Regions from separate parts of the Streptomyces sp. NPDC043876 genome, predicted to be linked through region 3. Evidence: riboswitches for the same ligand, from Rfam matches in the RefSeq annotation. Region 3 holds a riboswitch; each other region holds the start of a gene.

Region 1 (7,765 bases), on a different contig from region 3:
AGCTGCTGGCGACCGGGATCGAGGAACTGCTCCGGTACGACGGTCCCGTGGAGCTGGCGACCTGGCGCTACGCGACCGAGCCGCTGACCATCGGCGGCCAGGACGTCCCGGCGGGCGATCCGGTGCTCGTCGTCCTCGCGGCGGCCGACCGGGACCCGGCGCGCTTCGACGCGCCGGACGCTCTGGACCTCGCGCGGAGCGACAACCAGCACCTCGGATACGGGCACGGCATCCACTACTGCCTGGGCGCTCCGCTGGCCCGACTGGAGGGTCAGACGGCGCTCGCGAGTTTGCTGACGCGTCTGCCCGATCTGGAACTGGCCATTCCTCCCGAGGAGCTGCGGTGGCGGGGCGGACTGATCATGCGTGGCCTGCGCACGCTTCCGGTCCGCTTCACAACCCCAAACGTTGCGGATGCGGAAGGGGCGGTGCCGGGGCCCGTGGCTGACTAACAGTCAACTCTGTGACCTCGACGTGATCTGCGCATCATCGACTTGTGACAAGCGTTCGAACCCGGCTAGGTTCGCGTCGCCCCCGCCGCCACGCGAAAGGTCCACCCTCATGCGTTCCGGGAACGGCCGCCACAGACGCCCCCGTCAGGTCCCCGCCCTCGTCGTCACCGCCGGAGTCGCCGGCTCCGCACTCGCTCTGCCGCTGTTCGCCGCCTCCGGCGCGAACGCGGCCGAGACCACCACCTGGGACAGGGTGGCCGAGTGCGAGAGCGGCGGAACCTGGAGCGCCGATTTCGGCAGCGGGTCGTACGGCGGACTCCAGTTCACGCTGGAACAGTGGAAGAGCGCGGGCGGGCTGGAGTTCGCCGCGCGGCCCGACCTCGCCAGCCGCTCGCAGCAGATAGCCATCGCCGAGCGGGTCCTCGCCTCGCAGGGACCGCAGGCCTGGCCGCTGTGCGGGGAGTCCTCCGGGCTCACCCGGGGCGGCCCCGCGCCCACCGTCGACCCGGGCCGCGCAGGTTCCGGTTCCGTCGCGCCGAGCCCGCTGCGCCCCGAAGGAACCCCGGCCTCCGGTGCGGGTCCGCTCGCCGGAGCGCCCGCGCCCGCCTCGACGCCGGCCTCCACCGGGCACATCCCCGGAGCCACCGCCCCGTCCGGGGCCAACGCCTCGCCCGGCGCGCTGCCGGCGGTCCCCGAGACCCCGCTGACCTCCGGACTGCCCGTCATGCCGCCCCCGGCGCCCGAGACCGGTGGCCCCGCCACCCCGACCGGGCCCACGGGAACGCCCGTGGCGCCCGTACCCGGCGGCTCCGCGCTCCCGGGCGGTCCGACGGCCTCCCCGTCGAACCCCGCGACTCCGGCGGCCCCGACGGGCCCGGCCGCCACGCCCGGCTCCGCGGCCACGCCGCAGGGCGAAACGTCGGCAACCGGTGGAAAGCACCGCGGAACGCCCGCCGCGGAGACGCCCGCGGCCCCTGACGCCCTGTCGGATCCGTCGTACACCGTCAAGGCCGGGGACAACCTGACGGCGATCGCGACCGCCCAGGGGGTCGAGGGTGGCTGGAATGCCCTTTACGAGGCAAATCAGCAGGTCATCGGGCATGACGCCGACCTCATCACCCCGGGGCAGAATCTCGATCTAAGCCAGAAATAGGGGCACTTCGGGCGCGAAGATCGCCTTGTATGTCCCCTTCGTGCAAGTGAGACATGCATCTCTTCGGTCCAACTGGCGTGTCCTGGTCGGAGACTGCCGCAAACCCGGCTCTCACCTGCGTAAACACCCGTCCCGGGAGCGCAAGTAGGGCCCGTTTCTCCCCGATGTCCCTCGTTGAACATCGGGGAGAGACCTGTCTACCTTCTGAATCGCTCGCCACCGCGGGCTCCTTCGACCGCATCGCCGAATCCTGCCGGCGGACGGAGGGAACAGTCGTCGCGCAAGCGCCGAAGGCAGGAGCGGGGGAACCAAGGTAAGTGCCGGAACCGGCCGTTGAGAGACGGTCACGGAACCGGCTTGGGGTTAAGCCGCGCACCACGGTGCGCGACCGGGCAACTCATCCGCCCGAACCCGACAGCTCACTTCGCAGGCGTCGGTGAGGAGAAAACCATGCTGCTTTCCGGCAAGGGCAAGCACCGTCGCGCCTCCAAGGCCACCCGTGTCGTCACCCTCGTCGGTGTCGCCGGTGTCGCCGTGGCGGCCCCGCTGATGACCGCGGGCGCCGCGAGCGCCGCGACCACCTCCCAGTGGGACGCCGTCGCCGCGTGCGAGTCCGGCGGCAACTGGTCCATCAACACGGGCAACGGCTACTACGGCGGCGTGCAGTTCTCGTCCTCCACCTGGGCGGCGTACGGCGGCAAGGCCTACGCCCCGCAGGCCAACCAGGCCACCAAGTCGCAGCAGATAGCCATCGCCGAGAAGGTCCTCAAGGGCCAGGGCAAGGGCGCGTGGCCGTCCTGCGGCGTGGGCCTGTCGAACGCGGCCTACAACGGCGGCGCGGCCGAGGCCCCCAAGCAGGCCAAGCCCGAGAAGAAGGCCGAGAAGAAGGCCCAGCCGAAGCAGGAGACCAAGCGCGCCGAGGCGCCGGTCACCCGCTCCGAGCGCGCCGAGACCCCGGCCCCCGTCAAGAAGACCCCGGCCGCCGAGGCCCCCAAGACGGGCAACGGCTCCTACGAGGTCAAGGCCGGCGACACCCTCGGCACCATCGCCCAGGCGAACGCCGTCAAGGGCGGCTGGCAGCACGTGTTCGAGCTGAACAAGGACATCGTGCAGGACGCCGACCTGATCTTCCCGGGTCAGAAGCTGAAGCTCAGCTGAACCCCGCGGTAACGCTCCACGCATGACCACCACCGCCCGGCGCGTATCCCCTCACGCGCCGGGCTGTCGTGTTTCCGCGGGCGGAATCCCGCCTTCAGCCTTGCTCTATGTCCTGTAAGAGGGGTATTCCCACCCTTTTTCGTCCCAGGGAGCGGTTGCTCGGCGGGCCGACCGCCCCGATCCGGTTAGGCTCTAAGCGGCAGGGCCGTCCCACGGCCCGACACGCCACCGCACACCCAGCGCCACATCCCATAAGGAGATGCTCGTGCCGTCCATCGACGTCGTCGTAGCCCGGGAAATCCTGGACTCCCGAGGCAACCCCACGGTCGAGGTCGAGGTTGGCCTCGACGACGGCAGCACCGGCCGTGCTGCTGTTCCGTCCGGCGCCTCCACCGGTGCCTTCGAGGCCGTCGAGCTGCGGGACGGTGACGCCAACCGCTACCTCGGCAAGGGCGTCGAGAAGGCCGTCCTCGCCGTCATCGAGCAGATCGGCCCGGAGCTCGTCGGCTACGACGCCACCGAGCAGCGCCTGATCGACCAGGCCATGTGCGACCTGGACGCCACCGACAACAAGGGCTCGCTGGGCGCCAACGCGATCCTCGGTGTCTCCCTGGCCGTCGCGCACGCCGCGTCCGAGGCCTCGGACCTGCCGCTCTTCCGCTACCTCGGTGGCCCGAACGCGCACCTGCTGCCCGTTCCGATGATGAACATCCTGAACGGCGGGTCGCACGCCGACTCCAACGTGGACATCCAGGAGTTCATGATCGCTCCGATCGGCGCGGAGTCCTTCTCCGAGGCGCTGCGCTGGGGTTCCGAGGTCTACCACACCCTCAAGAAGGTCCTGCACAGCAAGGGCCTCTCCACCGGCCTGGGCGACGAGGGCGGCTTCGCCCCGAACCTGGAGTCCAACCGCGCCGCGCTCGACCTCATCGTCGAGGCCATCAAGCTGGCCGGCTACGTCCCGGGCAAGGACATCGCGCTGGCGCTCGACGCCGCCGCGTCCGAGTTCTACAAGGACGGCAAGTACGAGTACGAGGGCCAGTCCCGCTCGGCCGCCGAGATGACCGAGTACTACGAGGAGCTCTGCGCCGCGTACCCGCTGGTCTCCCTCGAAGACCCGCTGTTCGAGGACGACTGGGCCGGCTGGAAGATCCTCACCGACCGCCTGGGCTCCAAGGTCCAGATCGTCGGCGACGACCTCTTCGTCACCAACCCGGAGCGCCTCGCCCGCGGCATCGAAGAGGGCTCGGCGAACGCCCTGCTCGTCAAGGTGAACCAGATCGGTTCGCTGACCGAGGCCCTGGACGCCGTCGAGATGGCCCAGCGCAACGGCTTCAAGTGCATGATGTCGCACCGCTCCGGCGAGACCGAGGACGTCACCATCGCCGACCTCGCCGTCGCGGTGAACTGCGGTCAGATCAAGAGCGGCGCCCCGGCCCGCTCGGACCGCGTCGCCAAGTACAACCAGCTGCTGCGCATCGAGGAGATCCTCGACGACGCCGCGGTGTACGCGGGCCGCTCCGCCTTCCCGCGCTTCAAGGGCTGACCCTCCTCCGCGGGGTTCATCCCCGCGGGGCCAGGCAGCCTCCGTACGTCCCCGCGCTCGGTCCCGTACCGTGTGCGGGGACGTATTGCTGTGTGCGCTACAGGGGAGGCGGAGTCAATGGCCGGGAACCGGGATCGGTTCTCCACCTTCTCGACCGCGACCAGGCTCAAGCAGCTCGGAGAACGGACCGCGGCCCACGTCTACCGCTCGCAGACGCGCCGTCAGGTCCGCCGCAGCCGGCTGACCGGCCGGGCCGCGCTGCTGGTGCTGGTGCTCTGTACGCTGGTCGTCGCCCTCGCGTACCCGATGCGCCAGTACGTCTCCCAGCGCTCGGAGATCGCCGACCAGCAGCGGAGCGCCGACGGGGCGCGCAAGCGGCTGGACGAGCTGCGCGACGAGAAGGCCCGCTGGCAGGACCCGGCCTACGCGGAGCAGCAGGCGCGCAGGCACCTGCACTACGTGCGGCCGGGGGAGATCGGCTACACGATGGTCGACTCCGAGAGCGCGGAGCACCGCCGCACCGGCGCGGCGACGGCCGACCGGCCCTGGTACTCGAACGTCTGGGACGGCGTCGACAAGGCCGACCGCCCCGCCGACTGACGTTCACCGACCGACCACTTACCGAAAGACGCACCCCAGGCATGCAGACGCCCCCGCCCCAGACCGCACGGACCGAGCCGACGGACGCGGACATCGCCGCGTTCGAGCAGCAGCTCGGCCGCCCGCCGCGCGGACTGCGCGCCATCGCGCACCGCTGTCCCTGCGGGCAGCCCGACGTGGTCGAGACCGCCCCGCGCCTGCCCGACGGCACGCCGTTCCCCACGCTGTACTACTTGACCTGCCCGCGGGCCGCCGGCGCCATCGGCACCCTGGAGGCCAACGGCGTGATGAAGGAGATGCAGGCCCGCCTCGCCACGGACCCGGAGCTGGCCGCCGCCTACCGGGCCGCCCACGAGGACTACCTCACCCGGCGCGACGCGATCGAGGTGCTGGAGGGCTTCCCGAGCGCGGGCGGCATGCCCGACCGGGTGAAGTGCCTGCACGTGCTGGTCGGCCACTCGCTGGCCGCCGGACCGGGCGTGAACCCCTTCGGCGACGAGGCGCTCGCGATGCTCCCCGAGTGGTGGGCCAAGGGCGCCTGCGTCACCCCGTGCGCGGAGAAGTCCGGGGACCCGGAGCCGGCCGGGCGGCCGGAGCAGACGGAGGCCGGCGCGTGACGCGGGTCGCGGGCATCGACTGCGGTACGAACTCCATCCGCCTGCTGGTCGCCGACTGCACCCCGGAGACCGGCGAGCTGATCGAGCTGGACCGGCGGATGACCATCGTCCGGCTCGGCCAGGGCGTGGACAAGACCGGCCGGCTGGCCCCGGAGGCCCTGGAGCGCACCTTTGCGGCCTGCCGCGAGTACGCCGCCGTGATCAAGGAGCTGGGCGCCGAGCGGGTCCGCTTCGTGGCCACCTCGGCCTCGCGCGACGCGGAGAACCGGGACGAGTTCGTCCAGGGCGTCCTGGACATCCTGGGCGTGGAGCCCGAGGTGATCAGCGGGGACCAGGAGGCGGAGTTCTCCTTCACCGGCGCCACCATGGAGCTGACGGGCCGCGACGACCTCGCCACGCCGTACCTGGTCGTGGACATCGGCGGGGGCTCCACCGAGTTCGTGGTGGGCGAGCAGCACGTGCGCGCCGCGCGCTCGGTCGACGTGGGCTGCGTCCGGATGACCGAGCGCCACCTCACCGTCGACGGCGTCGTCACCGACCCTCCGACCGAGGCCCAGATCGCCGCGATGCGGGCCGACATCGAGGCCGCGCTGGACCTGGCGGCCGAGTCGGTGCCGCTGTCCGAGGCGCGCACGCTGGTGGGCCTGGCGGGTTCGGTGACCACGGTCGCGGGCATCGCCCTGGGCCTGGCGGAGTACGACTCGCGCGCGATCCACCACAGCCGGATCCCCTACGAGAAGGTCCGCGAGGTCAGCGACCGGATGCTCACCCAGACGCACGCGGAGCGCGCGTCGATCGGCGTGATGCACCCGGGCCGCGTCGACGTCATCGCCGCGGGCGCCCTCGTCCTGCGGGCCCTGATGGAGCGCATCGGCGCCCGCGAGGTCGTGGTGTCCGAGCACGACATCCTCGACGGGATCTGCTGGTCGGCGGCCTGAGAACCCCTCCCGGGGGGTGGGACGGGCCGTCGCGCGAACGAGGTTCGTGAAGTTCTTCACAAGGAAAAGAAGGCGGATGGCCTCAGCGGAGGTCCTTTGGACGGGTTTTCGAGGCCGCCGAGCCGGTTTCGTAGGGGTGTTCGTGTGATTCACGGGCACCCCTGCGGTCGGTCCGTAGGTATCCACGAGAGGCGTGGTCTACCCCGTCGATAGGCCGGAGTGCCAGTTCAGAGCGGGTGGACAACGTCTCCCGTCACATGGTGGTTCCCCTCGCGCGACATGACCTCCGTCACGTGGGCGGCGCAGTGTAACAGAGGGGTCCGGACACCTTGTGAAGGGGCTCACGAGCGACACCCCTTGGGGTGCTGGATACTCGTTCCATGAGCACCACGGAGCGTCCCAGGATCCTCGTTGTAGGCGGTGGGTACGTAGGCCTGTACGCAGCCAAGCGCATCCTCAAGAAGATGCGCTACGGCGAGGCGACCGTCACGGTCGTCGACCCGCGCTCGTACATGACCTACCAGCCCTTCCTCCCCGAAGTGGCCGCAGGCAGCATCTCGCCTCGGCACGTCGTCGTCCCGCTGCGACGCGTGCTGCCCAAGGCGGAGGTCCTCACCGGCCGGGTCACCAGCATCGACCAGGACCGCAAGGTCGCCGTCGTCACGCCGCTGGTCGGCGAGGCGTACGAGCTGCCCTTCGACTACCTGGTGATCGCGCTCGGCGCCGTCTCCCGCACCTTCCCGATCCCCGGCCTCGCCGAACAGGGCATCGGCATGAAGGGCGTCGAAGAGGGCATCGGCCTGCGCAACCACGTCCTCGAACAGCTCGACAAGGCCGAGTCCACGACGGACGAGGACGTCCGCCGCAAGGCCCTCACCTTCGTCTTCGTCGGCGGCGGCTTCGCCGGCGCGGAGACCATAGGCGAGGTCGAGGACATGGCCCGCGACGCCGCGAAGTACTACACCACCATCAAGCGCGAGGACATGCGCTTCATCCTGGTGGACGCGGCCGACAAGATCCTTCCCGAGGTCGGGCCCAAGCTCGGCACCTGGGGCAAGGAGCACCTCGAGTCGCGCGGCATCGAGATCTACCTGAACACCTCCATGGACTCCTGCGTGGACGGCCACGTGGTGCTGAAGAACGGCCTGGAGGTCGACTCCAACACCCTGGTGTGGACCGCGGGCGTCAAGCCCAACCCGGTCCTGGCCCGCTACGGCCTGCCGCTCGGCCCGCGCGGCCACGTCGACGCCGGCGCCGACCTCCAGGTCACCGGCACCGACTACATCTGGGCCGCGGGCGAC
Region 2 (7,765 bases), on a different contig from region 3:
CGCGCCCCTGGTGATCTGAGCCCGGGCGCGCTATCGATGCCCCATGCAGCTCCCCGAGAACCCCCCGGCCGGACGGCCCGCGCCCGCCACCCCGACGCCCCCTGCCGCACGGGCCGCGTCACCTTTCCCGCGCAAGCCGCCCCCGCCCGGTGGCCTGCCCGGGCCGCCGCCCCTCGGCGCCGCCGCGCTCGCGCCCGGGACGTACGCCGGTCAGGTCGTCCTGGTCACCGGCGGCGGCAGCGGGCTGGGCAAGGCGATCGCCGCCGAGTTCGCCCGGCTCGGCGCGGACCTGGTGATCGCGAGCCGCCGCGCGGAGCGGCTGGAGGCGGCGCGCGAGGAGCTGGCGGCCGTCCCCGGGGCGGGCCGGGTGAGGGCGGCCGCGTGTGACATCCGGGACCCGGAGCGGGTCGCGGAGGTCTTCGACGCCGCCGAGGCCGCGCTCGGCCTGCCCGACGTGCTCGTCAACAACGCGGCGGCCAATTTCCCCTGCCCGGCGGAGGACCTCTCCCCCAATGCCTGGCGGGCGGTGGTCGACATCACCCTGACGGGCACCTGGTTCATGACCCGCGAGTTCGGCCGCCGGCACCTGGCCGCGGGTACGCCCGGGTCGATCGTCAGCATCGGCGCCTCCTACGCCTGGACGGGCGGCCCCGGCTTCGCGCACAGCGCGGCCGCCAAGGCGGGGGTGAAGAACCTGGTGGAGACCCTGGCGGTGGAGTGGGGACCGTACGGGATACGGATCAACGGCCTCGTGCCGGGCCTCTTCCCGCACGAGGACATGACCGAGGACATCCGGGGCGGCCTCGACCGGGCGGGCTCCGGGGCCGAGGACGCCCGCCAGCCCGCGCTGCGGATCGGCCGGCCCCGTGAGCTGGGCTGGGCGGCGACCTTCCTGGCCTCGCCCTACGCCCGCTTCGTCACCGGGCACACGCTGGTGGTGGACGGCGCGAACTGGCAGCGCCGTTCCGTGGTCGCCCCGGGGGTGGTCCCGGTCCGCGAGCAGCTGGGCCGCGGGCCCTTCGAGGCGTGAACGGCGCGGCGGGGCGGGGGCGGTTCAGCGCCCTTCGAAGCGCGGGGTGCGGCGGGCGGCCTTCGCGGTGTAGCCCTCGCGACAGTCCTCCGAGGTCAGGGTCAGGGCCGCGGTCATCGCCACCCGGTCCAGGGCGCCCGGCAGGTTCGCGTCGGCGTAGGCGTCGATCGCCCGTTTGATGCCCTGGACCGCGAGCGGGGCGTTGGCCGCGATCTCCGCCGCCAGGGCCCGCGCCTCGGCGTCCAGGTCCGCGCGGGTGGTCACCCGCTGGACGAGGTGCAGCCGCTCGGCCGTCGCCGCGTCGATCCGGCGGCCGGTCAGCGCGAGCGTCTTCGCCCAGCCCGCCCCGGCCTCGCGGGCGATGCGCAGGTCGCCGCCCGCGTCCACCGCCACGCCCAGCGAGGCCTCCGGCAGGGCGAAGACGGCGTCGTCCGCGGCGACCCGGATGTCCGCCATCAGGGCCAGCTCGAAGCCGAAGCCGAGGCAGTAGCCCTGGACGGCGGCGACCACGGGCTGCGGGAGCCGGGCGAACCCGGCGAAGCGCTCGTGCGCCCAGCGGACGCCCTCGTAATAGTCGCGGGTCCGTTCGGCGGGCGAGGTGGCGGTGAAGGCTCCGCCGGGGGCGGTGACGTCGATGCCCGCGCAAAAGGCCCGCCCCTCGGCGCGCAGGAGCACCGCCCGCACGGAGCCGTCGAAGCGGATCCGGTCGGCGAGCAGCCCGAGCTGACGGGTGGACTCCCAGCTCCAGCCGTTCAGCTTCCCGGGACGGCACAGGGTGAGGACCGCGAGTCCGTCCGCGACCTCCAGACGGATCCGTTCCTCACCCTCCCGGATCTCCGTGGACACCGTGTCGATCACGCCCAGCCCCCCCTCGCATCTGACGGTGCGTCAGGATAGGGGTGAGGTGGTGGCGGGGGAAGGGTCAGCGCGGGAAGACCTCGAACGCCACGGCGGGCCGGCCGCCGAACCGGGGCGCCACCCGCTCGGCGTTCGCGGTCAGGAAGCCGCGCACGTAGGTCTCGGGGTCCTCGTCCGTCAGGCCCTCGATGTACGCGCGGTGCTCCAGCAGGGACGCGACCGACCGCTCGAAGCCCGGGCCCGCGTCCACCGCGTGCGTGGGCGTGGCGGTGCCGGCCACCGCCACCCAGCGCACCCCGTTCCAGGGCTCCAGGCCCTGCTCGGTGAGGAGTTCGGGGAAGATCCAGCGGTTGCCCGCGTCACCGGCGGCGTCCAGGGTGGCCCGGCCGACCGCCCGGTGGTCGGGGGTGTTCCAGTACCCGCCGCCGCCCTCGCCGCCCCAGGTGTCCCGGTGGTTCAACGTGACGACCAGTTCGGGGCGGTGGCGGCGGATCGCGGCCGCGATGTCGCGGCGCAGGCCGAGACCGTACTCGATCACCCCGTCGCGGTGGTCCAGGAACTCCACGGAACGCACGCCGACGACGGCCGCGCTCGCGCGCTGCTCGGCCTCGCGCAGCGGGGCACACTGCGCGGGTCCGAGCCCGTCGATCCCCGCCTCGCCGCGCGTGGCCAGTACGTAGACGACCTCCCGGCCGCCGTCCGTCCAGTCCGCGACCGCGGCCGCCCCGCCGTATTCCAGATCGTCCGGATGGGCGACGACGGCCAGCGCGCGCTGCCAGTCGGTGGGCATCGGTTCCAGCTGATTCGGTGCATCGGTCATGGGGCGCACGATAGGCGACGGGCCCGGCGGACGGACGCCGACCTGACATACCCGGGGACGGCACGGCGGGCCGGGTGGACCGCCGCGCCGTAGCCCGGCGGCTCAGACCTCGTCGCGGACCAGGGCGAGCAGGCGGTCCAGGACCCGGGGGCCGCCCGCGCGGACCCCGTCGTGCTCGAACTCGTCCGTCACCCAGGTGCGCAGGCCGCGGACGGCCCGGGCGGTGGCCAGCGAGTGGGCCGTGTCGACGTACATGTCGTCGTGGTAAACGGCCGCCGCCACCGGCACCTCGTTCGCCGCGAGGCGCGCCGGGTCGTAGAGGGGCTGCCAGCCGGTGCGGGCCGCGAGGGCCTCCGCGGTCGCGCGGAGCGGGGCCAGGGCCGGGTCCGTGGTGAAGTGCCAGGGGTGGATGCTCTCGCCGGTGAAGAGGAGCGGCTCGTCCCCGGCCAGGGTCTTGGCGGCGTCGAAGCGGGAGTCCGCGGCGCGGACCCGTTCGGCGGCCCAGGCGGTGGGGGCGGCCGGGTCCTGGGCGTAGATCGCCTCGTGCAGGAGCGCGTACAGCGGGTGCCCGGCAAAGGACAGCAGCGGCCGGACGCCGTCCAGGAAGGCGTCGGAGAGGGCGGGTCCTGCGGGGGTGGGGACGAAGGCGTCCTCCAGGAGGTAGTGCAGCTGGTGGCTGCCGTCACCGCCGCCGAGGAGGATCCCCAGGGACTGGAAGGCCTCGGGGGTGAGCGGGTGGCCGCCGGGGAGTTCGGTGGGGTGCTCGGCGAGGTGGGCGGCGATGGCGCGGGCGCGTTCGACGTCCATCGGGTAACGGGCGTAGTGCGCCAGGTTCTTGCGCTCGACGCGCGGGAGCGCCGCGGCGTAGACCTCGTCGGCGGTGGCGTCGAGGGACGGCAGGCCGCCGGTGATCAGCGCGGCGCTGAGCCCCTCGGGCGCGGCGCCGAGGTAGTGGGTGACGCAGAACCCGCCGAAGCTCTGGCCGAGTACGGTCCAGGGCGCGCCGCCGGTGAGGGCGGGGCGGATGGCTTCGCAGTCGCGGACGATCGCGTCAGCGCGGAAGTGGGCGAGGTAGTCGGCCTGTTCGGCGGGGCCGCCGCGCAGCGGGAGGGTCTGGCGGTTCGCGGGGGTGGAACGGCCGGTGCCGCGCTGGTCCAGGAGGAGGACGCGGAACTCGGTCAGGGCCCGGTCCAGCCAGGCCTGGCGGCCGGTGAAGCGGCGGGCGCCGAAGCCGGGGCCGCCCTCCAGGTAGAGCAGCCAGGGCAGCGTGGCCGGGTCCTTGCCCGTCGCCACGGCCTCGCGGGCGTACAGCTCGATGCGCTCGCCGTCCGGGCGGTCGTGGTCCAGCGGGACCGTGAAGCGGTGGTCGGTCAGGACTACGCCGGGCTGGCGGTAGCTGCGGCTCTGGCTGTGGCTGTGGGTCACGGACGATCCAAGGGTCGGGTGTGGTGGGTTCCGGTGCGGTGGGTTCCGGTGCGGGTCGTGCGGGCCCGGTGCGGTGGGTTCCGGTGCGGGTCGTGCGGGCCCGGTGCTGCCTCCGGCGGCGCCTCAAACGCCGGCGGGGCTGATATCGCCGTCGCCGGGGCTGATGTGGCGGCCCCGGGACGGGGGGTGGCCCGGGGCTCGTGGTCAGAAGAGGACGACCGAGCGGAGGACTTCGCCGCGTTCCATGCGGGCGAAGGCTTCCTCCACGTCGTCGAGCGCGATGGTCTCGGAGACGAACGCGTCGAGGTCGAGGCGGCCCTGGAGGTAGAGGTCGATCAGCAGCGGGAAGTCCCGCTCGGGCAGGCAGTCCCCGTACCAGGAGGACTTGAGGGCGCCGCCGCGGCCGAAGACGTCGAGCAGCGGGAGTTCGAGGGTCATCTCCGGGGTGGGGACGCCGACCAGCACCACGGTGCCGGCCAGGTCGCGGGCGTAGAACGCCTGCCGGTAGGTCTCGGGGCGGCCGACGGCGTCGATGACCACGTCCGCTCCGTTGCCGCCGGTCAGCGCCTGGACCGCCTTGACCACGTCCTCGGTCCGGCCGTTGACGGTGTGGGTGGCGCCCAGCCCCCTGGCCTGTTCCAGCTTGCGGTCGTCCAGGTCCACCGCGATGATCCGGCCCGCGCCGGCGAGCCGGGCCCCGGCGACGGCCGCGCTGCCCACGCCGCCGCAGCCGATGACGGCCACCGAGTCGCCGCGGCCGACGTTCCCGGTGTTGAGGGCCGCGCCGAGGCCCGCCATCACCCCGCAGCCCAGCAGCCCGGCGGCGGCGGCCGAGGCCGCCGGGTCCACCTTGGTGCACTGGCCGGCGGCGACCAGGGTCTTCTCGGCGAAGGCTCCGATGCCCAGCGCCGGGGAGAGCGGAGTGCCGTCCTCCAGGGTCATGGACTGGGTGGCGTTGTGGGTGTCGAAGCAGTACCAGGGGCGCCCGCGCTTGCAGGCGCGGCAGCGGCCGCACACGGCGCGCCAGTTGAGGATCACGAAGTCGCCGGGGGCGACGCCGGTGACATCGGGGCCGACGGCCTCCACCACTCCGGCGGCCTCGTGGCCGAGGAGGAAGGGGAAGGCGTCGTTGATGCCGCCCTCCCGGTAGTGCAGGTCGGTGTGGCAGACCCCGCAGGCCTGGACCTGGACGAGCGCCTCGCCCGGCCCCGGGTCGGGCACGAGGATCGTTGTCGTCTCCACCGGCGCGCCCTTGCTCCGTGCGATGACCCCTCGTACGCGATGCGTCACGTCATACCCCGCTCTCCTGTGATCCGTCCCGTGCTGCGAACGTACACGGCGGGAGCCTCCCGGCGGGGCCACCGGCACACTTCGGGCGGCCGACGGCGCCCGGGCGCCGGACGCCTGGGTCCCGCAGACGCCCGGGGCGCCCCCCGGGCGCGCGGAACTGCCGGAGGAGGCGCGGCCGGTGGAGGTGCGAGAAACACCTTTAGAGGCAGCTAGGGGTGATTTGCCCTTGAATGCGGAACGGGCGCCCCGGCGGTGATGTGAGTCACGCGGAACAGGCCGGACCGCCGCCACCCGTAAAAGATCCGGAAGGTTCAATTCCGGGCCCCGCAATGAAATTCGGGATCCACGGCCCGTACGGGTGTGACGCATTCCGCGGACCGGTACCGATAAGACGATCACCACGCGGAATTCGCCCCTTGTTCCCGCCCTCCCTCTTCGTTTACGGTCACCGCAATCCAGGTGGAACGCCGAATCCTGCCGCCACCCGGAAACCCATCCCACTTCACGTACGGCAGGAGCGGGGGAACCAGGTAGGCCGCCGGTCCGGATCATGAATCCGGACCGGCTCGGGGTGAAGTCGCACCACCGGCACGCACGTCTTCGTCATGCCCGAGGCATGTCCGGAACACGCGTGCCGCGGTGCGGCCGGACAGCTCCCGTCCGAACCCGACAGCTCACCTCGCAGGCGACGGAGAGGAATGCGCCATGTCCGCATCGGGCAAGCACCGCCGTCCCAAGAACAGCCGGGTGGCCCGTCTGGTCGCCGTCGCGGGCACCGGCGGTTTCGCCCTCGCCCTCCCGCTGATCAGCGCCTCCGGGGCGGAGGCCGCTCAGCCGGCCGCGGCCGCCAAGGCGCCCACCGCTTCCACGGCCGCGACGAAGGCCGCCGCCCCCACGGTCTATTCCGTGGTGCCCGGCGACACCCTTTCCAAGATCGCGCAAACGCATTCCGTGAGCGGCGGCTGGAAGAAGCTGTACGCGGACAACCGCTCGGTGATCGGCAGCGACCCGTCCGTCATCCGCCCGGGAACCAAGCTGACGATCGGCGGGGCCGCAAAGGCGAGTTCGGGATCGGCCAAGGCCACCGCCACGGCCCTGGCCGCCCATCGGAATACCACGGCCACGCCCGCCCGCGCCGACCGTTCCGCACGGCCCACCACTCTGTACGCCAACAACCTCGACGGGTGGATTCGCCAGTCGCTGGAGATCATGGCCCAGCACGGAATTCCCGGAACCTACGACGGAATTCACCGCAACGTGCTGCGCGAGTCCTCGGGCAACCCGCTCGCCATCAACAACTGGGACTCCAACGCGGCCGCGGGCATTCCCTCGAAGGGCCTCCTCCAGGTCATCGACCCCACCTTCAGGGCCTACCACGTGCCCGGCACGTCGTCCGACTCCTACGACCCGGTCGCGAACATCACCGCCGCCTGCAACTACGCGGCCGCCCGCTACGGTTCGATCGACAACGTCAACGGCGCCTACTGAGCGGACCCCGGGCGGAGCACGCCGCGCGGGCCGGTCCCGGGATCCCGCCTCACCTCAGGCGGTCGGCCAGCGCGGTGAACTGACTCCACGTCGGCCCGGGCGGCCGCGGGTCCCAGACCTTTTGGGCGAGGGCGGCCAGCGGCAGCCGGATCCCGGCGGCGACCTGCGCCTGGGTCTGCGATCCGGCCAGGTCGCACCAGACGGCGAGCCGGGCGCCCAGGATCCGGTCGGCGTAGCGGGCGGGCACGGCCTCGGTGCCGCGCAGCACGAGCGGGGTCCACTGTTCGTAGATCCGCCGGCCGGTCGGGTAGGTGAAGTCGTTGGGCTCGCCGAGGACGTAGTACAGGTACTCGTCGTTGAGGTTGACCACGGGCCGGCCCTCGCGCAGGTACTCCAGGGGCGGGCGGGCGCCGATCTCCTTGCCCGTCCAGTACTCCACCTCGATGTCCCGCGCGGCGGTGGCCGCGCCCCCGGTGAAGAAGCCGTCGTTCCACGCCTTGGGCTGCCGGCCGGCGGCCCGGACCACGGACGCGCGGTCGTTCAGCCAGCCGGTGGCCAGGTCGAAGACGCGCGCCCCGGCGCCGTACCGCTTCCGGGCGGCCGCCGCGAGCTGCGGGAAGGAGGCCTGCGGGTCCTTGACGACCAGCGCCTGGTACTCGTCGGCGCCGACGTGCCAGCGCGCGCCGGGGAAGAGCGGCAGGTATTCGCGCAGCAGCTCGTCGACGAGCCGCGCGGACGCCGGGTCGGAGATGTCCACGGCGCCCTTGACGGCCCGCCCGGCCGCGTCGCGCAGCTGGAGGGCGGGGTGGGCGCGCAGGACGGCGCCCAGGTGTCCGGGCGAGTCGATCTCGGGG
Region 3 (7,765 bases):
CTGGCCAACGGCCTGCGCGTGGTGCTCTCCGAGGACCACCTGACCCCGGTCGCCGCGGTCTGCCTGTGGTACGACGTCGGTTCGCGGCACGAAGTCAAGGGCCGGACCGGTCTGGCTCACCTCTTCGAGCACCTGATGTTCCAGGGCTCGAAGAGCGTCTCCGGGAACGGCCACTTCGAACTGGTGCAGGGCGCGGGCGGTTCGCTCAACGGCACCACCAGCTTCGAGCGCACCAACTACTTCGAGACGATGCCCACGCACCAGCTGGAACTCGCGCTGTGGCTGGAGGCGGACCGGATGGGCTCGCTGCTGGCCGCCCTGGACGACGAGTCCATGGAGAACCAGCGCGACGTCGTCAAGAACGAGCGCCGCCAGCGCTACGACAACGTCCCCTACGGCACGGCGTTCGAGCGGCTGACCGCGCTCGCCTACCCCGAGGGCCACCCGTACCACCACACCCCGATCGGCTCGATGGCCGACCTGGACGCGGCCTCGCTGGAGGACGCGCGGACCTTCTTCCGCACGTACTACGCGCCGAACAACGCCGTCCTGTCGGTCGTCGGCGACATCGACCCCGAGCAGACGCTCGCCTGGATCGAGAAGTACTTCGGCACCATCCCCGCGCACGACGGCAAGCAGCCGCCGCGCGACGGCTCGCTGCCCGACACCATGGGCGGCCAGCTCCGCGAGGAGATCGTCGAGCAGGTCCCGGCCCGCGCCCTGATGGCCGCCTACCGGCTACCGCACGACGGCACCCGCGACTGCGACGCCGCCGACGTGGCCCTGACCATCCTGGGCGGCGGCGAGTCCTCCCGGCTCCACAACCGCCTGGTCCGCCGCGACCAGAGCGCCGTGGCGGCCGGATTCGGCATGCTGCGCCTGGCCGGCGCCCCCTCGCTGGGGTGGCTGGACGTCAAGACCTCCGGCGGGGTCGAGGTGCCCGACATCGAGGCCGCCGTCGACGAGGAACTCGCGCGGTTCGCCGCCGAGGGCCCGACCGCCGAGGAGATGGAGCGCGCGCAGGCCCAGCTGGAGCGCGAATGGCTGGACCGGCTGAGCACGGTGGCCGGCCGCGCCGACGAACTGTGCCGCTTCGCGGTGCTCTTCGGCGACCCGCAGCTGGCGCTCACCGCCGTCGGCCGGGTCCTGGACATCACCGCCGAAGAGGTCCAGGCCGTGGCCGCGTCCCGGCTGCGCCCGGACAACCGCGCCGTGCTCGTCTACGAGCCGCTCGCGGCCGACGACGCCGAGGAAGCCGCCGAGAACGACGAGACCGAAGGGACGGAGCAGTGAGCGACACCGCAGCCGTCACGATGACCTTCCACCCCCGGCCGCAGCCCGGCGAGGCCCGGCCGTGGGCGTTCCCGGCCCCCGAGCGCGGTGCGCTGGACACCGGCCTGACCGTGCTGCGCTGCCACCGGCCCGGACAGCAGGTGGTGGCCGTCGAGATCAACCTCGCCGCCCCGCTGGACGCCGAACCGGCCGGGCTGGACGGCGTGGCCACGATCATGGCCCGCGCCCTGTCCGAGGGCACCGACAAGCACTCCGCGGAGGAGTTCGCGGCCGAGCTGGAGCGCTGCGGCGCCACCCTCGACGCGCACGCCGACCACCCCGGCATCCGGGTCTCCCTGGAGGTCCCGGCCTCCCGGCTCGCCAAGGCCCTGGGCCTGCTCGCCGAGGCCCTGCGCGCCCCCGCCTTCGCCGACAGCGAGGTGGACCGGCTGGTGCGCAACCGGCTCGACGAGATCCCGCACGAGCTGGCCAACCCGCAGCGCCGGGCCGCCAAGCAGCTCTCCCAGGAGCTGTTCCCGGCCACGCTGCGGATGTCCCGCCCGCGCCAGGGCACCGAGGAGACGGTGGCCCGGATCGACGCCGCGGCCGTACGTGCCTTCTACGAGGCCCACGTGCGCCCCGCCACCTCCACCGCGGTGGTGGTCGGCGACCTGACCGGCATCGATCTGGACGCCGTCCTCGCGGACACCCTGGGCACCTGGACGGGCGGCACGGCCGAGCCGCTCCCCGTACCGCCGATCACCGCGGACGACACGGGCCGCGTCGTCATCGTGGACCGGCCGGGCGCGGTGCAGACCCAGCTGCTCATCGGGCGGATCGGCGCGGACCGGCACGACCGCGTCTGGGCGCCCCAGGTGCTCGGCACGTACTGCCTGGGCGGCACCCTCACCTCCCGCCTGGACAAGGTGCTGCGCGAGGAGAAGGGCTACACCTACGGCGTGCGCGCCTTCGGGCAGGTGCTGCGCTCCACCGCCGACGGCACCGGCGCGTCGATGCTCGCCATCAGCGGTTCGGTGGACACCCCCAACACGGGCCCGGCGCTGGAGGACCTCTGGAAGGTGCTGCGCACCCTCGCGGAGGGCGGTCTGACCGACGCGGAGCGGGACGTGGCGGTGCAGAACCTGGTGGGCGTGGCCCCGTTGAAGTTCGAGACGGCCGCGTCCGTCGCGGGGACCCTGGCCGACCAGGTCGAGCAGGGCCTGCCGGACGACTACCAGGCGCGGTTGTACGCGCGGCTGGCCGAGACGGGCACGGTGGAGGCCACCTCCGCCGTCGTCAACGCCTTCCCGGTGGACCGGCTCGTGACGGTGCTCGTCGGTGACGCCGCGCAGATCGAGGCGCCGGTGCGCGCGCTCGGAATCGGTGACGTGCGCGTCGTCGCGAACTGACGGTGAACCGCCCATGAACTGAGCGGGCGCGGAAGGGGTTTCGGTGACTTGGCCACCGGAACCCCTTTTGTCCGTTTGGCGGAGAGGTTGCTTCTATGTCACGTGACGTAGCTAACAATGGGGCGCGTGTGTTTGGTGATTACCCGAAGATCCGCCTAGCGTCGGGCGTGCTGTCCGTCAGTTGTGAACGCCGCACTCGCGGCACCGGGCAGCGATCGCCGAGTCCCCGTCAGGCGCGAGCCTGGGGAGCCGGGGACCCACAGTCCCTGGGGTGAATCGGGCCATCTCGCAAGAGGGGGCCCGTAGGAGACCTTCCTGCTCCGAACCCGTCAGCTAACCCGGTAGGCGAGAGGGAAGGAAAGGATCAGCCCCTTCATGGCGTTCGGCAGCAGTCGTGCCTCTTCCGGCAAGCACCGTGGTTCCAGCCGTCTGAGCCGGAAGACCGCAGGTGTCGCCGGCATAGCCGCCCTCGCCGCCACCGGCGTCGCGGCCAGCCTCGCAGCCCCGGCCTTCGCCGCGGACAACCACCACACCACCGCCCCCCAGGGTGACGGCATGAACGCCGTCGTCGTCGCGGACACCCTCGCCGGCGACCTGGAGGCCCAGGCCGACGCGCAGCGCAACGCCGCCGACGCCGCCGCCCTCAAGGCGCAGGCCGAGGCCGAGGCGAAGACGAAGGCCGCCGAGGCCCGCCGCATGGCCGAGGCGAAGGCCAAGGCCGAGCGCGAGGCCAAGGAGCGCGCGGACCGCGAAGAGGAGCGCAAGCGCCTCAACGCCTTCGTGCTGCCGGTCACCGGCTCCTACGTCAGCACCCAGTACGGCGCGGGCGGCAGCGCCTGGTCCTCCGGCAGCCACACCGGCGTCGACTTCCACGCCGCCGAGGGCACCGTCGTCCACGCCGTGGGCGCGGGCGTCGTCGTCGAGGCCGGCGACGGCGGTGCGTACGGCAACAACATCGTCATCAAGCACAACGACGGTACGTACACCCAGTACGGCCACCTCTCGCGGCTGAGCGTCTCCGCCGGCGAGCAGGTCACCGCGGGCCAGCAGATCGGGCTGTCGGGCAACACCGGCAACAGCTTCGGCGCGCACCTGCACTTCGAGGCCCGTACCGGCCCGTCCTACGGCTCGGACATCAACCCGCTGGCCTACCTGCGGTCCAAGGGCGTCGAGATCTGACCCGCCCGCGCACGCGCTGACCGAAGGCCCCGGCTCATCGAGCCGGGGCCTTCGTGTCGTGCGCGCCTTTGTGCCCCTTTCCGAAAACCGTCCTCGGAAAAGAGCGCGCGTTGCCATAGAGTCGCGGTAATGGATTCGGCGGCAACGGTATTCAGCGGAGGTCCGGTCTTGCGAATTCCCGCGCACGCGGTTTGTACGGCGATCCGCGACGACATCGTCTCCGGGGTCTTCGGCCCGGGCTCCCGCCTCACCGAGGAGCTGCTCGCCCGGCGCTACGGAGTCTCCCGCGTCCCCGTCCGGGAGGCACTGCGCACCCTGGAGTCCGAGGGCTTCGTCACCACCCGCCGGCACGCGGGCGCCTGCGTCGCCGAGCCGACCGAGCAGGAGGCGGCCGACCTCCTGGAGGTCCGGATGCTGCTGGAGCCCCTCGCGGCGGCCCGGGCCGCCCGTCGGCGCAGCGAGGCGCACCTGAAGGTGCTGCGGGGGCTGGTCCGGCTGGGCCAGGAGCGGGCCAGGAGGGGGCAGGGGGAGGATCTGCGGTCCCTGGGCGGCTGGTTCCACGAGACGCTCGTGCAGGCCTCGGACAGCCCCGGCCTGATCGCGCTGCTCACGCAGATGCGCCACAAGGTCGCCTGGATGTACGCCGTGGACGCTCCGGTGCGGCCCGTGGAGTCCTGGGCGGAGCACGGCGCGATCGTGGACGCGGTGGCGCGCGGTGACGCGGAGCGGGCGCGGGCGCTGACCGCGGCCCACGCCGACCGCGCGGCCGGAGCGCACCGGCTGCGCGTGAGGACTTCGCAACCTGCCGTAAACATGGCGAGCGGCGGGCTTTAACACGGTCCCGATACAAAGGATTGATTTACCGGGCGGGAATTGTTTTTCCGGCCGCGTGGGTGCGTTCCGAATAAACGAAAAGGTCCGGGGCTGTTACGCGGCTTCGGGCGTTGCCGGGAAATGCGGCGGAGCCGTGGCCCCGGGTGAGGGGGCCACGGCTCCGCCGTGGGTGGCGCGTGGGCCGGACCCGGGGGTCAGGCGGGGTCAGACGGTCTCGGGAAGCTCTTCGAGACCCTCGGCGACCAGCTTCGCCAGACGGTCCAGCGCGGCGTCCGCGCCCTCGGCGTCGGACGCGAGGACGATCTCCTCGCCGCCCTGGGCGCCCAGGCCCAGGACCGCGAGCATGGACGCGGCGTTGACCGGGTTGCCGTCGGCCTTGGAGATGGTCACCGGGACGCCGGAAGCGGTCGTCGCCCGGACGAAGATCGAGGCGGGACGAGCGTGCAGGCCCTCGGCCCAGCCGACGTTGACGCGGCGCTCTGCCATGGTGATGCCCTTCAGGTTCTTACGGTTGTCTAGACCAGTCTCTCACGGCACTCCGAGTGCTCCGGCCGACCTTCGGCCCCCGTTCACCTGCCGTTCGACCCCCCCACAGCTTGCACTGGTTTGCCCCGGCTCGGCTACTGCGCCGCGCGCACGAGGCCCGGCGGGTGCGCCCCCGCCCGCCGCCCGCCCTCCGTCCGCCCAAACCAGGCTCTAGGGTGGCTGCATGACCACCGCGTCGGACCCCTCGTACCCGGCCCACTGGGAAGCGGACGTCGTGCTGCGCGACGGCGGCACCGCCCGGATCCGCCCCATCACGCCCGAGGACGCGGAGCGCCTGGTCAGCTTCTACGAACAGGTCTCGGACGAGTCGAAGTACTACCGGTTCTTCGCCCCCTACCCCCGGCTGTCCGCCAAGGACGTGCACCGCTTCACCCACCACGACTACGTGGACCGGGTCGGCCTCGCGGCCACCGTCGGCGGCGAGTTCATCGCGACCGTCCGCTACGACCGCATCGGCCCCGACGGGCGCCCCGCCTCCGGAGCGGCCGACGAGGCCGAGGTCGCCTTCCTCGTCCAGGACGCCCACCAGGGCCGCGGGGTCGCCTCCGCCCTCCTCGAACACATCGGCGCGGTCGCGCGCGAGCGCGGGATCCGCCGCTTCGCCGCCGAGGTCCTGCCCGCCAACGTCAAGATGATCAAGGTCTTCAAAGAGGTCGGCTACCAGCAGAAGCGCACCTTCGAGGACGGCTCGGTCCACCTCGACCTCGACCTCGAACCCACCGCCGAATCCCTGGCCGTCCAGCGGGCCCGCGAACAGCGCGCCGAGGCCCGCTCCGTCCAGCGGCTGCTCGCCCCCCGCTCGGTCGCCGTGATCGGCGCCAGCCGCAGCGGCACCGGTGTGGGCGCCGCCGCCCTGCGCAACCTCCGCGACAGCGGCTTCGAGGGCGCGCTCCACGCGGTCAACCACGCCGTGACCTCCGAGACCCTGCTCGGCGTACGGGCGTACCGCACGCTCGGCGGCATCGGCGAACCGGTCGACCTCGCCGTGGTGGCGGTGCCCGCCGAGCGGGTCCCCGAGGTCGTCGCGGACTGCGGGAAGCACGGGGTCCAGGGCCTGGTGGTGCTGTCCGCGGGCTACGGCGAGAGCGGGCCGACCGGGCTCGAACGCCAGCGAGAACTGGTGCGCCAGGCGCGTACGTACGGCATGCGCATCGTCGGCCCCAACGCCTTCGGCGTGATCAACACCGCGCCCGGGGTCCGGCTCAACGCCTCGCTGGCGCCCGCGCCGACCCCCGAGCCCGGGCGGATCGGCCTGTTCACTCAGTCCGGGGCCATCGGCATCGCCCTGCTCGCGGGACTGCTCCGGCGCGGCGAGAGCCTGTCGTCCTTCGTCTCGGCGGGCAACCGGGCGGACGTCTCGGGCAACGACATCCTGCAGTACTGGTACGACGACCCGGCCACCGACGTCGGCCTGCTGTACCTGGAGACCCTCGGCAACCCGCGCAAGTTCACCCGCATCGCGCGGCGCACGGCGGCCGTGAAGCCGGTGGTCGTGGCCAAGGGGGGCCGCCACAGCGGCGTCACCCCGGCCGGGCACGCGGTCCCCGGCACCCGGCTGCCCGACGCCACCGTCTCGGCGCTGCTGCGCCAGGCCGGGGTGATCCGGGTGGACACGGTGACCGAGCTGGTGGACGTCGGGCTGCTGCTCGGGTCGCAGCCGCTGCCGGGCGGGCCGCGGGTGGCGATCCTCGGGAACTCCGAGTCGCTGGGCGTCCTCACGTACGACGCCTGCCTGACCGAGGGGCTGCGGCCCTGGCCCCAGCTGGACCTGACGACGGAGGCGACCCCGGAGGACTTCCGGGCCGCGCTGGTGACGGCGCTGGCCGCCGACGCGAACGACGCGGTGATCGTCACCGCGATCCCGGCCGTCGGGCGCCAGGACCTGACGGAGGGGCTCGCGGCGGCCATCAGGGAGGCGGTGGCGGCGGTGCCGGGGAAGCCGGTGGCGGTCGTGCACGTGGAGCTCGGCGCCCTGGCGGAAGCCCTCTCCGAAGCCACCACCCGTGCCGCGGCCACCCCCGCCGCCTCACACGTCGGCGGGGCTGGGACATCCGCCCCCGCGGGCCCGCCTGCGGCTGAGCCGTTCGCCTCAAACGCCGGCGGGGCTGGATATGGCGCGGCTGAGCCCTCCGCCCCGAAGGCTGGTGGGGCAATTCCAGCCCGCCCGGCGTTTGAGGGCCCGCCGGAGGCTGCGGACGGTGGATACGGCTCGCACTCGGCGTCGCACCCGTCGGCCACGTCTACCTGCACCGGGTGGCCCGCAGAGCGCGGGGGAGCCGGGGACCCGGGGTCGGCCGGGCGCGGAGGCGCCGGGGACCCGGGGCCAGCCGGGCACGGGGGCGCCGGGGGCCAAGGGCCGGCCGGGGACCGGGGGCGGGGGAGGGTGCCTGCGTATCCCGCGGCCGAGCGGGCCGTGCGGGCGCTGGCCGAGGCGGTCCGCTACGCCCACTGGCGACGGGACACGGCCGACCCCGGCCGCGTACCCGAGTTCGACGACATCGACGAGCCCGGCACGGCGGCCCGCC

What was found. Region 3 has a riboswitch for cyclic di-AMP ahead of AC0693_RS20245 (M23 family metallopeptidase). Riboswitches for the same ligand answer to the same signal wherever they lie in the genome.
Region 1: another riboswitch for cyclic di-AMP. It lies ahead of AC0693_RS28335 (transglycosylase family protein); the one in region 3 lies ahead of AC0693_RS20245 (M23 family metallopeptidase).
Region 2: another riboswitch for cyclic di-AMP. It lies ahead of AC0693_RS09980 (LysM peptidoglycan-binding domain-containing protein); the one in region 3 lies ahead of AC0693_RS20245 (M23 family metallopeptidase).

What each region holds. Positions count from the first base shown of each region.
Region 1 is NZ_JBWKDV010000010.1:80,895-88,659, reverse strand. It holds gene AC0693_RS28345 (cytochrome P450 family protein) at 1-452, shown strand, start outside; gene AC0693_RS28340 (LysM peptidoglycan-binding domain-containing protein) at 562-1,605, shown strand; cyclic di-AMP (ydaO/yuaA leader) riboswitch at 1,881-2,053, shown strand; gene AC0693_RS28335 (transglycosylase family protein) at 2,056-2,763, shown strand; gene eno (phosphopyruvate hydratase) at 3,023-4,309, shown strand; gene AC0693_RS28325 (FtsB family cell division protein) at 4,427-4,909, shown strand; gene AC0693_RS28320 (DUF501 domain-containing protein) at 4,951-5,526, shown strand; gene AC0693_RS28315 (Ppx/GppA phosphatase family protein) at 5,523-6,464, shown strand; gene AC0693_RS28310 (NAD(P)/FAD-dependent oxidoreductase) at 6,845-7,765, shown strand, end outside.
Region 2 is NZ_JBWKDV010000003.1:127,875-135,639, reverse strand. It holds gene AC0693_RS10005 (SDR family oxidoreductase) at 44-1,030, shown strand; gene AC0693_RS10000 (enoyl-CoA hydratase/isomerase family protein) at 1,055-1,888, opposite strand; gene AC0693_RS09995 (PIG-L deacetylase family protein) at 1,953-2,708, opposite strand; gene AC0693_RS09990 (alpha/beta fold hydrolase) at 2,811-4,133, opposite strand; gene AC0693_RS09985 (S-(hydroxymethyl)mycothiol dehydrogenase) at 4,338-5,423, opposite strand; cyclic di-AMP (ydaO/yuaA leader) riboswitch at 5,879-6,124, shown strand; gene AC0693_RS09980 (LysM peptidoglycan-binding domain-containing protein) at 6,129-6,911, shown strand; gene AC0693_RS09975 (beta-N-acetylhexosaminidase) at 6,961-7,765, opposite strand, start outside.
Region 3 is NZ_JBWKDV010000006.1:137,782-145,546, forward strand. It holds gene AC0693_RS20235 (M16 family metallopeptidase) at 1-1,293, shown strand, start outside; gene AC0693_RS20240 (M16 family metallopeptidase) at 1,314-2,681, shown strand; cyclic di-AMP (ydaO/yuaA leader) riboswitch at 2,888-3,044, shown strand; gene AC0693_RS20245 (M23 family metallopeptidase) at 3,057-3,860, shown strand; gene AC0693_RS20250 (GntR family transcriptional regulator) at 4,029-4,694, shown strand; gene AC0693_RS20255 (HPr family phosphocarrier protein) at 4,899-5,180, opposite strand; gene AC0693_RS20260 (bifunctional acetate--CoA ligase family protein/GNAT family N-acetyltransferase) at 5,404-7,765, shown strand, end outside.